One region of the Pseudoalteromonas sp. TB51 genome, then DNA from elsewhere that is predicted to be linked to it. Evidence: predicted binding sites of a transcription regulator. Region 1 holds the regulator's gene; each other region holds the start of a gene.

Region 1 (4,611 bases):
GCCAGGCTGTGTGTGGCCAATAATTATTTTTGCCACACTTTGATAGCGCTCGCCCGAGCTTAAGCTCGAGCCGCCAAATTTATGTACACTTTTTACCATACTCAATCACCACAAAGCTGGATGAGCAGCCTGCTGCTTTACATCACCATTGGCATTGCCCGCAGCTTTACCAACACGCCCTACATTTTTATTTTGCCCAGGTTTAACTAGGTTAAATACACGTTCAAAATCAGCCAGTAGGTCTTCTATATCTTCAATACCGACCGAAATACGAATTAGCGTATCGCCCACACCCGCCTCTAAACGTGCTTGAGCTTCCATACCTGCGTGAGTCATGGTCGCAGGATGACAAATTAAACTCTCAACCCCACCTAACGATTCTGCTAAGCTAAATTCTTTAAGGCTTGTTAAAAACGCCGCAGCATCATTCACATCGCCTTTAATATCAAAACTAACCATACCACCAAACCCAAGCTGTTGGGCTTTAGCAAGCGCATGTTGAGGATGCGATTCAAGGCCTGGGTAGTAAACTTGGCTAACATACTCAGAGCTTTCTAGGTATTTAGCAATTGCCAGGGCATTTTCTTGGTGCTGTTTTAAACGCACATTTAAAGTACGTAAACCACGTAACGTTAAATAGCTATCAAATGGTGCGCCGGTAATACCAATGTTATTGGCCCACCAAGCAAGCTCATCACCAAGCTCTTGTGTTGCAGCAACAACTGCACCGCCTACAACATCAGAATGGCCGTTTATATATTTAGTGGTTGAGTGCACAACAATATCTACGCCAAACTTAATTGGGTTTTGTAATGCCGGTGATAAAAAGGTGTTATCGGCGGCCACTAATGCACCGCACTGTTTTGCTATATCCGTCACGGCTTTAATATCCGTTAGGCGCAGCACAGGGTTACTTGGTGTTTCTATCCAAATTAATTTAGGTTTAATGGTTAAAATTTGTTCTAGGCTTTCTGGTTTAGTTAAATCAAGCACTTTAAGTTTAAGCAAGCCGCGCTTTTCTAACGACGTAAATAAACGGTAGCTGCCGCCATAACAATCGTGAGGAATAACCAATGTATCATCGTTATTTAATAACTGTGTGGCTAAGTGCACTGCTGCCATGCCCGTAGCAGTAATAATTCCGCGTGCGCCACCTTCAAGCTCTGCTAGAGTGTCAGCTAAAATATCGCGATTAGGATTACCACTGCGCCCATAGTCGTATGCGCGCTTAGTATCAAAATCGGCAAACGAATAAGTCGTCGATAAATAAATTGGCGGTACAACGGCGCCATGATGTTTATCGGCATCAACCCCATTTCGTACAGCAATGGTTGCTTTGTTTTTTTCGCTCATATTCGTCACCTGATTAATTTGGATGTTTAGACGTCTAAAAGAGTAAGTTATCCATTATAATAAGTCAAAGCTTTTAAAGCTCTAGATGGCTAAAAATAACAGACGCGTAAAACTTCAAGAAAGCTGTATTTACTATTACAGCCAGCTTATTAAGATAGATTGCTATCTATTATTTGACTATCTTTTTTAAAACGATAGAATTTCACGCATATTTACACGCTTTTTACGCCGTGTGAGAAATTAATAATCTGAGGCAACGATACATCTTATGGCTAAATGGAATGGTGAGTATATTCACCCATACGCAGAACACGGGAAAAAATCAGAGCAAGTTAAAAAGATCACCGTTTCGATCCCGCTAAATGTATTAAAAGTATTAACTGATGAGCGTACACGTCGTCAAATAAACAACCTGCGTCATGCAACAAACAGCGAGTTACTATGCGAAGCGTTTTTGCATGCTTTTACAGGCCAGCCATTACCTAATGATGATGACCTACGTAAAGATAACGCAGAAAAAGTACCTGAAGAAGTTAAAAAAATAATGCAAGAAATGGGTTTAGAAGTGCCTATTTTAGACGAAGAATAAAACGTCTTTTTAAACAAAAAAACCTCAGCATGCTGAGGTTTTTTTGTTTAAGCGCTATATATTACGCCATATAATTTTCCGGTAAGTCAATTTGTGCCACGCCCGATTCAACAGCAGCAATAGCAACCGCCTTGGCTATACGTGGTAATAAACGCGGGTCCATCGGTTTAGGAATAATGTAATCAGCACCAAATTCGAGCTTTTCTACACCCGCTGCTTTTAATACTTGCTCAGGCACTGGCTCTTTAGCAATACTACGAATAGCTTCAACAGCGGCTATTTTCATTTCATCGTTAATTGCGCTTGCACGTACATCAAGTGCACCACGGAAAATAAACGGGAAACATAAAACATTATTAACTTGGTTAGGGAAGTCAGAACGCCCTGTTGCCATAATTAAGTCTTTACGTGCACTGTGCGCAAGCTCAGGTGCAATTTCAGGATCTGGGTTTGAACATGCAAACACCACTGGCTTATCGGCCATTAGTTTTAGATCTTCAGGTGCAAGCAAGTTAGGACCCGATACACCTACAAACACATCAGCATCAGCAATTACATCTTGTAGAGTACGTTTATCTGTATTGTTAGCAAAAAGCTGTTTGTATTCGTTTAAGTCATCGCGGCGAGTATGAATAACCCCTTTGCGGTCTAACATATAAATATGTTCGCGCAGTGCACCACACTTAATTAACAGCTCCATACAAGCAACCGCTGCAGCGCCTGCACCTAAACATACAATAATGGCATCTTCTATTGATTTGCCCTGCACTTCTAAGGCGTTAAGCATACCTGCCGCAGTTACAATAGCGGTACCGTGTTGGTCATCATGAAAAACCGGAATACTGCAACGCTCAATAAGTGCTTTTTCAATTTCAAAACACTCTGGCGCTTTAATATCTTCTAAGTTAATACCACCAAACGTGTCGGCAATATTAGCCACTGTATTTATAAAGTCTTCGGTGGTGCGATGCTTAACTTCAATATCAATAGAATCTAAGCCAGCAAAACGTTTAAATAAAAGCGCCTTACCTTCCATAACAGGTTTAGAGGCTAATGGCCCTAAATTACCCAAACCTAAAATTGCCGTACCATTACTGATCACCGCAACCATATTACCTTTACCGGTATATTTATATGCATTGGCTGGGTCTGCTGCAATTTCGCGCACAGGCTCTGCAACACCGGGGCTGTATGCTAATGCTAAGTCTTGCACCGTTTCGGCTGGTTTTGTTAGCTCAATGCTGATTTTGCCTGGAACGGGGTGAGAGTGGTAGTGTAATGCTTGTTCACGAAAATCTGACATAACGCGATGGTATCCTGCAATTTAAGTTAAGTGAGAGGGAGTATGGGGCTAAGATACTCTTATTATTTTTAAATTCCAAGCAATATCAGGTCTATCCTGTTATATGCTATATCCGTTAATTTTAAGTGATTTATCAGCAACTTCGCTAAAAGTTATCAATATTAAACAAATAAAAATTCATTCAAAAAGTGCTTTTTGAGGTTCATTTTGCCCTGCCAATATTTTTGTAAAATAGCAGAATAGTAAAATAGTAAAATGCACCAATATAGCGCGTTTATCACCGTTAAAAACAAATATCGCCACGATAAGCACTTTTAGCAGCTTGGTTAAAAATTAACGTATAAAAAATATAGAGAAGAATTGTGAGTTTGTCTGCAAAGGTTTATGCATATTCAGAATAAGAACAGGAAATAGTTATGCACACGTAGTACGGCAATAATCGGTGGTTTTTCAGTAAAAATAATGAATTTTAGGCACAAAAAAAGCACCCGAAGGTGCTTTTTTTACTAAACAGCAATAATTACTTCTTGCTGCTAAGTGCACCGAAGCGCTTGTTGAAGCGATCAACACGGCCGCCAGTGTCTAAAATCTTTTGTTTACCAGTGTAAAACGGGTGACACGCAGAACATACGTCTAGGTGAATGTCTTTACAAAGAGTAGAACGAGTTTCGAATTTGTTTCCGCATGAACATGTTGCAGAAATTGCTTCGTACTTAGGGTGAATACCTTCTTTCATAGGAACCTCTAGTTAAGGCCGCATCGCTCTCCAAACCCGAAGTCTGGCACCATACGTCGTTAAAACAAATTTATAGGCCGCGGATTTTATCCAACTAGCTTGCCCCGCACAAGCTTTAATTACGCTTTTTGCCAAAAAAGTAACCAACCAGCGCTACCGCATCCATTTGTATGTAGGTTTTTAGCCTTATTTTTAGTACATTAAGCTATTACCCTTTATCACATGAGTTGTTATGCGTTTTGTTGAAGTTGCTATTAAAGTTCCGTTACCACGCACCTTTGATTATAAAATAGATGAACAACTCATCTCGCCCTCGGCGCCTATTATGCCAGGGATGCGTGTTTTAGTGCCTTTTGGCAATCAAAAGAAAGTAGCGGTTGTTCTTGCTCTTAAAACGCATACCGACGTGCCCGATAACAAAATTAAAGCGGTTACTGAGGTTATTGACCAAACCCCTATTTTATCATCACAGCATTTAGAACTGCTTAGCTTTACTGCACGCTATTATTGCTATCCGCTCGGCGAAACCATACACATTGCGCTGCCAGGTGCGCTTCGCCAAGGTGAAAACCCAGATAAAACCAGCATTAACATGATTAGCCTTACCGAAAAAGGCGCAAAGGTTCCATC
Region 2 (4,611 bases), on a different contig from region 1:
GTCCTCTGCTTCTAGGTCGTACTCACCAAATTCGTTAGGTAAACCGGCATTTGGGTGTACTGAGGTAAATGTTTCGCATACGCGCGAAAGCTCCTCTACGTATTGGCGTAGTAAATCGGGGCCTAGGGCACAGTTAAGGCCTATAGAAAGCGGCTTAATATGGCGAATAGAGTTATAAAATGCTTCGGTGGTTTGCCCCGAAAGCGTACGCCCTGAGGCATCGGTAATTGTGCCTGAGATCATTACAGGTAATGTGCGCCCTGCTTGCTCAAACGCCTCTTCTACTGCGAATGAGGCCGCTTTTGCATTAAGGGTGTCGAAAATGGTTTCGATAAGTATTAAATCGGCGCCGCCTTCCATTAATGCAAGGGTAGACTCAACATACGCAGTAACCAGCTTATCAAAGGTAATATTGCGATAACCTGGGTCGTTTACATCTGGCGAAATTGAGCAGGTTTTAGAGGTTGGCCCTAACACACCGGCTACATAGCGTGGTTTTTCTGGGTTTTTAGCGGTGAACTCGTCACATATTGCGCGTGCGAGTTTGGCCGACTCTAAGTTTACCTCACGGCTTATGCTTGCCATGTCGTAATCTTCCATCGAAATGGTGGTTGAGTTAAAGGTATTGGTTTCAATAATGTCTGCACCGGCGGCTAAAAAGCTGCGGTGTATATTGGCAATTAACTCAGGTTTTGTAAGGCTTAATAAATCGTTATTGCCTTTAATTAGTACGTGCCAGTCTTTAAAGCGCTCGCCTCGGTAGTCTTCTTCTTCAAGCTTGTGAGTTTGGATCATGGTGCCCATGGCGCCATCTAAAATTAAAATACGCTCTTTTAATGCAGCGCTTAATTCGCTGTGTTTATTATTGTTTTGCACGTTATTCGGCATAGTTGTTAGTCCTCACATCTTGGCTAACTAAATTAATATCATAAGGGGTCGTTTGGTACACGTAGTAATTTAACCAGTTCGAAAACAGCAAAAAAGCATGGCTTTGCCACGTTTTTGACGGCTTTTTGCTTGCGTCGTTATCTGGAAAATAGTTTTCGGGTTTTGGCGCATCAGGGCTTTTTTGTAAATCGCGCTCGTACTCTGCTTTTAATGTGTCGGCATCGTATTCTGGGTGGCCGGTTATAAACACTTGGCTGCCCGACTTATTTTTCATTAAGTAAGCGCCTACTTTTTCAGAGCCTGCCAATACCACTATATCGTCGCAGGCATTTATTTTATTTATATCTATGTGGCCATAACGTGAGTGCGGCACTAAAAAGGTGTCGTCGAAGCCACGAGTAAGTGCTCCGTGATCAAAGTAACACTGGTGAGTAAACACGCCACAAAGTTTATCTTCTTTTAAATCGCGTTTTAAATTGTAACGATGATACAGCGCCGCATGCGCCGCCCAGCACGAAAACAGCGTAGAGGTAACGTGCTGCTCTGCCCAATCAATAATCACTTTTAGCTCATCCCAGTACGCAACATCGTCGTATTCAAGGTGTGCGAGTGGCGCGCCGGTAACAATTAACGCATCGTAGTTATTGTCTTTCACTTCTGAAAAATAACGATAAAAGGTATCTAGGTGCTCTTCTGAGTTGCTACTGCTGCGGTGCGTATCTAGGCGCAATAACTCTACATTTACTTGTAAAGGAGAATTGGCAAGCAAACGAATAAACTGCACTTCGGTTTCTACTTTATTAGGCATTAAATTTAAAATAGCCAAACGCATAGGACGAATTTCTTGCGTTTTTGCGCGACTTTTTGGCATTACAAACACGTTTTCTTCACGTAAACGGGCAATAGCCGGTAGCTCGTCTTTCACTGTAATTGGCATATTTTTTACTCCTACTCATAAAAACCGAGAATTTATACGCTCTCATTATGAACAGTATGCTAAAAATATCAACCTCTAGATGTATAGATGTCTAAATGAAATTTATTCATGATTTTATACTTTATCAACCTGCAGCCATTAGCGCTTTAAAACCCGCCATTCGTTGACTGTTTCACCCGTGAGCCACTACAATACAACATTGAAATTTTTATTATTATTTGAAGGCTTTCCTCCATGGTTTTACCTGATAAGTTTATATTCTCGATGAGTCGAGTATCTAAAGTTGTGCCACCTAAGCGCACAATTTTAAAAGATATTTCGTTGCACTTTTTCCCTGGCGCTAAAATTGGGGTGCTAGGTTTAAATGGTGCTGGTAAATCTACATTACTTCGCATTATGGCCGGTGTTGACCAAGACTTTGAAGGTGAAGCTCGCCCTCAACCTGGTACTAAAATTGGTTACTTACCGCAAGAGCCAGTACTGGACGAAAGCAAAACAGTACGCGAAATTGTTGAAGAAGCTGTTGGCGAAGTAAAACATGCCCTTAATCGCCTTGACGAAGTGTACAACGAGTACGCAATGGAAGACGCTGACTTTGACGCCCTAGCAAAAGAGCAAGGTGAGCTTGAAGCGATTATTCAAGCGCACGATGGTCACAACATCGATAATGTTTTAGAACGCGCTGCTGATGCACTTCGTTTACCTGAGTGGGATGCTAAAATTGAGCACCTTTCAGGTGGTGAGCGCCGCCGTGTTGCTATTTGTCGTTTATTACTCGAAAAACCAGATATGCTTATTCTCGATGAGCCTACTAACCACTTAGATGCTGAGTCGGTTGCTTGGCTTGAGCGCTTCTTACATGATTACGAAGGCACTGTTGTGGCGGTAACGCATGACCGTTACTTCCTTGATAATGTAGCTGGCTGGATACTAGAGCTTGACCGCGGTGAAGGTATTCCGTGGGAAGGTAACTACTCTTCTTGGCTTGAGCAAAAAGATGCGCGCTTACAACAAGAGCAAAAATCTGAAAAAGCACGTCAAAAATCAATTGCTCAAGAGCTTGAGTGGGTGCGCTCAAACCCTAAAGGTCGTCAAGCTAAGTCTAAAGCGCGTATGGCGCAGTTTAGCGAGCTACAGCAGTCTGATTACCAAAAACGTAACGAAACTAACGAGCTATTTATTCCACCTGGCCCGCGTTTAGGTGACCAAGTGCTTGAAGTTAATAACTTACGCAAGAGTTTTGGCGACCGCGTATTAATCGACGATTTAAGCTTTAGTATGCCAAAAGGCGCGATTGTGGGCATTATCGGTGCCAATGGCGCGGGTAAATCAACCCTATTTAAAATGCTAAGCGGCGAAGAGCAACCTGATAGCGGCAGCATTAGCGTAGGTGAAACTGTAGAGCTTGCAACGGTTGATCAGTTCCGTGGCAACATGGACGAAAGCAAAACTGTATTCCAAGAAATATCTGACGGACAAGACGTACTAAAAATTGGTAACTTTGAGTTCCCAAGTCGTGCATACGTTAGCCGCTTTAACTTTAAAGGTAACGATCAGCAAAAGTTTGTGAAAGACTTATCAGGTGGTGAGCGTAACCGTTTACACCTTGCTAAGCTTTTAAAAGCGGGTGGTAACGTAGTACTACTGGATGAGCCAACCAATGACCTTGATGTTGAAACACTTCGCGCCCTTGAGAACGCTATTTTAGAGTTCCCAGGCTGTGTAATGTGTATATCGCATGACCGTTGGTTCCTTGACCGTATTGCAACGCACATTTTAGATTACCGCGACGAAGGCCAAATTAACTTTTTCGATGGTAACTACACTGAATACGAAGAGTGGCTTAAAAAGACCTTAGGCGCAGAAGCTGCACAACCTAAGCGTATTAAGTACAAAAAAATTGGTTAATTGTAAACTGATATAACAAACCCTGCATTTATGCGGGGTTTTTTTATGCCATTTTTTATCGCTATGGGCTATTTCCCGCTATGCTTGATTTAAATATTACAATAAAGGCAACTCGTTTTATGGAAAATCGACGTCAGTTCTCGCGTATTCTTTTTTCAACCGCGGCTCAATTAGAATTTGCAGGAGAGAGCTACCCATGCAAATTACTCGATGTATCTTTACATGGCGCACTCATTACTAAATGCGCGGCGTTTAGTGGCACAAAAAATAGCGAAGCCACCTTGCGCTTTACCTTGCCACAAAGCGATATAGAAATAAAAATGGAGGTGTTTATTTGCCACATAGAAGATAAACACATCGGCCTTAATTGCCACCATATAGATATAAACAGCATTACCTATTTAAAACGGTTAGTTGAACTTAATTTAGCCGATGAACAATTACTTCATCGCGAGCTTGCCTCATTGATTGAATAGCAGCAATAGACTCCCTTAGTTAAGTTTATTACCATAGCGCAAACTTTATTATTGATACGGTTATGCGCCTAAACCCTCACTTACCTTTGGTCTATCACAGTAATTATTCGTTTAGCTTTGACCCTAAGCACCGATTTGTAATGAGTAAATTTGCTCATTTATATGAGCAGGTTAAAGGTTTAGGCATTGCAGGTAATAATTTAGTAGAGCCTATTTTGGGCTCCCCCGAGCCACTTGAACTGGTACACTGCGAAAACTACATTCACGATTTATGGCATAACCGTCTAGACGAAAAAGCTATGCGCCGCATTGGCTTACCTTGGTCGCAACCGCTAATGAACCGTACATTCACCGCCCCACAAGGCACGTTACAAACTGCACGCTTAGCATTAAAGCATGGCT
Region 3 (4,611 bases), on a different contig from region 1:
AGTCTAAAACTGCTTGGTTAATATGAGTACGAGAACGAAGCCCTACAAAGTGCACATCTTTAATACGCTCTTTAAGTTCGTCCTCAGGTAGCGATGTTTTTACGTAGTCGATGTTGCTGTAACCATTACGTTTAAGCGTTTCTACTGCGCTTTGGTGAACACCTTCAAGCAAGAGAATTTTAATTTTGTCTTTTGCTAACGATACCTTACTCATAACCTCATCCTATTTAATTTGTGGCCCATTTTTAGTGCCGATAATCACTTTATCAGCGCCGCGCATCGCAAATAGGCCGTTGGTAACTACGCCAACAATTGAATTAATTTGTGTTTCAAGTTGTTTGGCATTACTAATACTTAAATTGTGTACATCTAAAATAACGTTACCGTTATCGGTTACTACGCCTTGGCGGTACACAGGGTCGCCACCAAGTTTTAATAATTCACGCGCTACGTAGCTGCGTGCCATTGGTATAACTTCTACCGGAAGCGGAAAATCACCCAATGTTTCTACTAATTTTGTGTCATCAACAATACAAACAAATTGTTTTGCAACGGCTGCGACTATTTTTTCGCGGGTAAGTGCTGCGCCGCCGCCTTTGATCATTTCGTTTTGGGCATTAATCTCATCTGCGCCGTCTACGTATACATCAAGAGTATCTACATCGTTTAGCTCAAACACTTCAATACCTAACGCGTGTAAACGCGCTGTTGAAGCCTCAGAGCTTGATACCGCACCCGTGATGGTGTCTTTTACTGTGCCTAGGGCATCAATAAAATGATTTACGGTAGAGCCTGTCCCCACACCAACAATGGTGTTTTCTTTTACAAACTCGAGTGCAGCCCACGCAGCTGCTTTTTTTAATTCGTCTTGCGTCATTGTTATGCTCATATTTCAAATGTGTAGTGGGTGTTTATTACCAGTGATAAATTTTATCGGGAGTAATAATGGTTTTAAGTGGAACATCCCACGATTCAATTGGCAGTGCATCTACTTTTTGGCAGCTATGTGCTAAGCCTATAAGTTGCGGTTTTTGCCAATTGTAAGCGTGTAATTGCGCCAGTGTTTTATCGTAAAATCCACCCCCCATTCCTAATCTGTTACCTTGATTATCAAATGCTACAAGTGGCATCAGTAAGTAATCTAAATCAGTTAATGGGCATATTTGAGAGCAGTTCAGCTTAGGCTCCAAGATACCATAGCGATTTGCCCTCATGGGTGAGTTTTTTTCATAGCGTTGAAACAGCAAAGTAGCCCCATTAAATGGGTGTATAACGGGTAAGTAAAGGGTATGGCCTTGTTTCCATAACTCATTAATTAACAATGAGGTATCTAACTCCCCATCGTTACTGAAGTAAATGGCTATATGTTTTTTTGAGACTGTTTTATCGCTATTTAGCTGTTGAGTAAAATTCAACTTTAACTGTGTCGCGGCTTTTTCTTGCTGTTTTTTTGATAGATTATTGCGTAATTGGCGAATAGATTGGCGTATGTGTGTACGTTTATTGCTCATTGTAATTACGCACCTTTGATTAAATAGACACTAAATCAGGAAAAGCTAAGTAAACAGCAAGCACAATAAGTAGTAAAACGGCAGTGGCAATCAGTGAATATAACAAAGTATTGCTACGCGTTTTAACGGGTTCATCGAGCTGCTCGTCAAGCATAAGATCATCTTCTTGCCACTCATCGCTTTCGTCTGTAGGGCTTTTTAGCTCATTGGTTGGAAGTCTTTGTTCTAGCTCTTCTAGTTTTTCTTCTAGGCGGATCAGGCTGCTCGTTATGTAATCAAGGGCATCAAAAATCCGTTCATCACGCTGACTAGCTGCGCTAGGGCTTTGAGTGGGCAGCTCACCTGTGGCTTGTAACTTACTTTTAATGCCTAGGCTTGCCAGTAATTTGGCTTGCTTTAAGGCTTTGTCTTTATTGCTAGGTGCAAAGAGTGCTTTGCCATTAAAAAACTGAGTTACTTTATCTTCAGACGTTTTTAGCTTACTTGCTAAATTTACGCAGGCCGTTTTAGCCTCAGTGCCCTCGGCGAGTCCTACAAACATAACGCGAAAATTATTGGCCATTTACTTATCCCTTAAGCTTTTATTATGCAAAGAGTATATACCTAAAACCGTACGAAATTCGAGGGCTAGCTAATACCAATTTAATTCAAAACACGATTAGTTTAGCGTATTAAATAGCGCATTGACTGCGTTAAAATTATTTATATAAAATAACTGTACGCCGTAAATTCCTTTGTTATTGCACTATTTATTGGGTGCTACGATAAACAACTAAATTAATGCAATTGATATAAATAGTATAATTAGCCTTTGCTTTAGATATAAAAACGGCCCTTAAAAGGGCCGTTTATTATTTAATGCATTTTGGCTTAAAGGCCAGCAGCTGCGCGAAGTGCGTCTGCTTTATCTGTACGTTCCCATGGGAATTCGTCACGACCAAAGTGACCGTATGCCGCTGTTGGTTGGTAAATTGGGCGCTCTAAATCAAGCATTTGAATTAAGCCGTAAGGGCGTAGGTCAAAGTGCTCACGAATAAGCTCAATTAAACGACCTTCTTCAAGCTTGCTTGTACCAAAGGTTTCAACGCTGATAGAGGTAGGCTCTGCTACACCAATTGCGTAAGATACTTGTAGCTCACACTTATCAGCAAGGCCTGCAGCCACTACGTTTTTAGCTACGTAACGTGCAGCGTATGCAGCTGAGCGGTCAACTTTTGATGGATCTTTGCCTGAGAAAGCACCACCACCGTGACGTGCCATACCACCGTATGTATCTACGATAATTTTACGACCTGTTAAACCACAATCGCCCATTGGTCCGCCAATTACAAAACGACCCGTTGGGTTAATGAAAAATTTAGTCGCGCTTGTAATAAGCTCTGCAGGAAGTACCGGCTTAATGATGGTTTCCATCACGGCTTCTACTAAGTCATTTTGCGAAATTTCTTCAGCGTGCTGAGTAGAAAGTACAACTGCATCAATACCTACTGGCTTGCCGTTTTCGTATGCAAAAGTTACTTGAGATTTTGCATCTGGGCGTAACCAGTTAAGCTCGCCGCTTTTACGTACTTGCGCTTGGCGCTGTACTAAACGATGTGAGTAAGTAATTGGCGCAGGCATTAGTACTTCTGTTTCGTTACATGCATAACCAAACATTAAGCCTTGGTCGCCAGCACCTTGTTCTTCTGGGCTAGTACGGTCAACACCTTGGTTAATATCAGGAGACTGCTTACCAATAGTGTTTAAAATTGCACACGAGTCTGCATCGAAACCCATGTCTGAATGCGTGTAGCCAATTTCACGTACTGTTTTACGTGTAATTTCTTCAATATCAACCCATGCGCTAGTGGTAATTTCACCACCAACCATAACCATACCGGTTTTTACGTAAGTTTCGCACGCAACACGGGCATGAGAGTCTTGCTCTAGGATAGCATCAAGTACCGCATCAGAGATTTGATCGGCGATTTTATCCGGATGACCTTCAGAAACAGATTCAGAAGTAAATAAATGTTTTGCCATTGTATTTCTGCTCACAAATATTGCGCTTCACAAACGTCGGTATTAGCGCTAAAAAATTAAGGGGCGTATTTTATCTAAAACAAAACACCTTGCATAGTGTTTTTACGCCTAGACGTCTAAATAAAATGAGTAATAACTTTTTGGTCTTAAAAAATATTCATAATAGCCCATTTTTATGGGGTTTTTAATTGCACACTGCACCCACATTAAGTAAGAATGGTTGCTATAACAGCTCTTAAGTTACTTAAGGGTATTAACGAACACATAAGTACCCGCGCAAATACACATAAAGGTAGGAGAATTCATGCCATCTCGCAAAGAACTTGCAAATGCTATTCGCGTCTTGTCAATGGACGCAGTACAAAAGGCCAAATCTGGCCACCCTGGAGCCCCAATGGGCATGGCCGATATCGCAGAAGTATTATGGCGCGATTATCTAAAGCATAATCCAACTAATCCAGAGTGGGCTGACCGTGACAGATTTATTCTTTCAAATGGCCACGGTTCAATGCTTATCTATTCTCTATTGCACCTAACTGGTTACGACTTACCACTTGATGAAATTAAAAACTTCCGTCAAATGCATTCTAAAACGCCAGGCCATCCTGAGTACGGTTATGCACCAGGAATTGAAACTACTACGGGCCCACTAGGTCAGGGGATCACAAACGCGGTAGGTATGGCGATTGCTGAAAAAGCGCTTGCTGCACAATTTAACCGTGAAGGCCACGACATTGTTGATCACTACACGTATGCATTTATGGGTGATGGTTGTTTAATGGAAGGTATTTCTCATGAAGCATGTTCACTTGCTGGCACATTAGGCCTTGGCAAGTTAGTGGCTTTTTGGGATGACAACGGTATTTCAATCGATGGTGAAGTAGAAGGTTGGTTTAGCGACGATACACCAGCACGCTTTAAAGCGTACGGCTGGCATGTAATAAGTGACGTTGATGGCCACGACAGCGATGCTGTTAGTGCTGCAATAGCAGAGGCTCAAAGTGTTACTGACAAACCATCACTAATTTGTTGTAAAACAGTGATTGGTTACGGTTCACCTAATAAATCTGGTAGCCAC

Evidence for each region. Region 1 encodes MetJ, which represses methionine synthesis genes. Its sites were predicted from a motif close to TAGACGTCTAGACGTCTA; they were not measured.
Region 2: metA (homoserine O-succinyltransferase MetA) is a predicted target of MetJ. The motif match lies at 1,902-1,919, and genes of this name have one in related genera.
Region 3: metK (methionine adenosyltransferase) is a predicted target of MetJ. The motif match lies at 3,635-3,652, and genes of this name have one in related genera.

Annotation. Positions count from the first base shown of each region.
Region 1 is NZ_AUTO01000032.1:5,400-10,010, reverse strand. It holds gene metB (cystathionine gamma-synthase) at 106-1,353, opposite strand; gene metJ (met regulon transcriptional regulator MetJ) at 1,622-1,942, shown strand; gene L650_RS0100835 (malic enzyme-like NAD(P)-binding protein) at 2,004-3,245, opposite strand; gene rpmE (50S ribosomal protein L31) at 3,766-3,981, opposite strand; gene priA (primosomal protein N') at 4,214-4,611, shown strand, end outside.
Region 2 is NZ_AUTO01000283.1:15,415-20,025, reverse strand. It holds gene L650_RS0116915 (homocysteine S-methyltransferase family protein) at 1-888, opposite strand, end outside; gene metA (homoserine O-succinyltransferase MetA) at 878-1,825, opposite strand; gene ettA (energy-dependent translational throttle protein EttA) at 2,060-3,733, shown strand; gene L650_RS0116900 (PilZ domain-containing protein) at 3,853-4,209, shown strand; gene L650_RS0116895 (histone deacetylase) at 4,272-4,611, shown strand, end outside.
Region 3 is NZ_AUTO01000330.1:9,370-13,980, reverse strand. It holds gene serA (phosphoglycerate dehydrogenase) at 1-214, opposite strand, end outside; gene rpiA (ribose-5-phosphate isomerase RpiA) at 224-877, opposite strand; gene L650_RS0120820 (5-formyltetrahydrofolate cyclo-ligase) at 915-1,511, opposite strand; gene L650_RS0120815 (hypothetical protein) at 1,531-2,073, opposite strand; gene metK (methionine adenosyltransferase) at 2,382-3,533, opposite strand; gene tkt (transketolase) at 3,838-4,611, shown strand, end outside.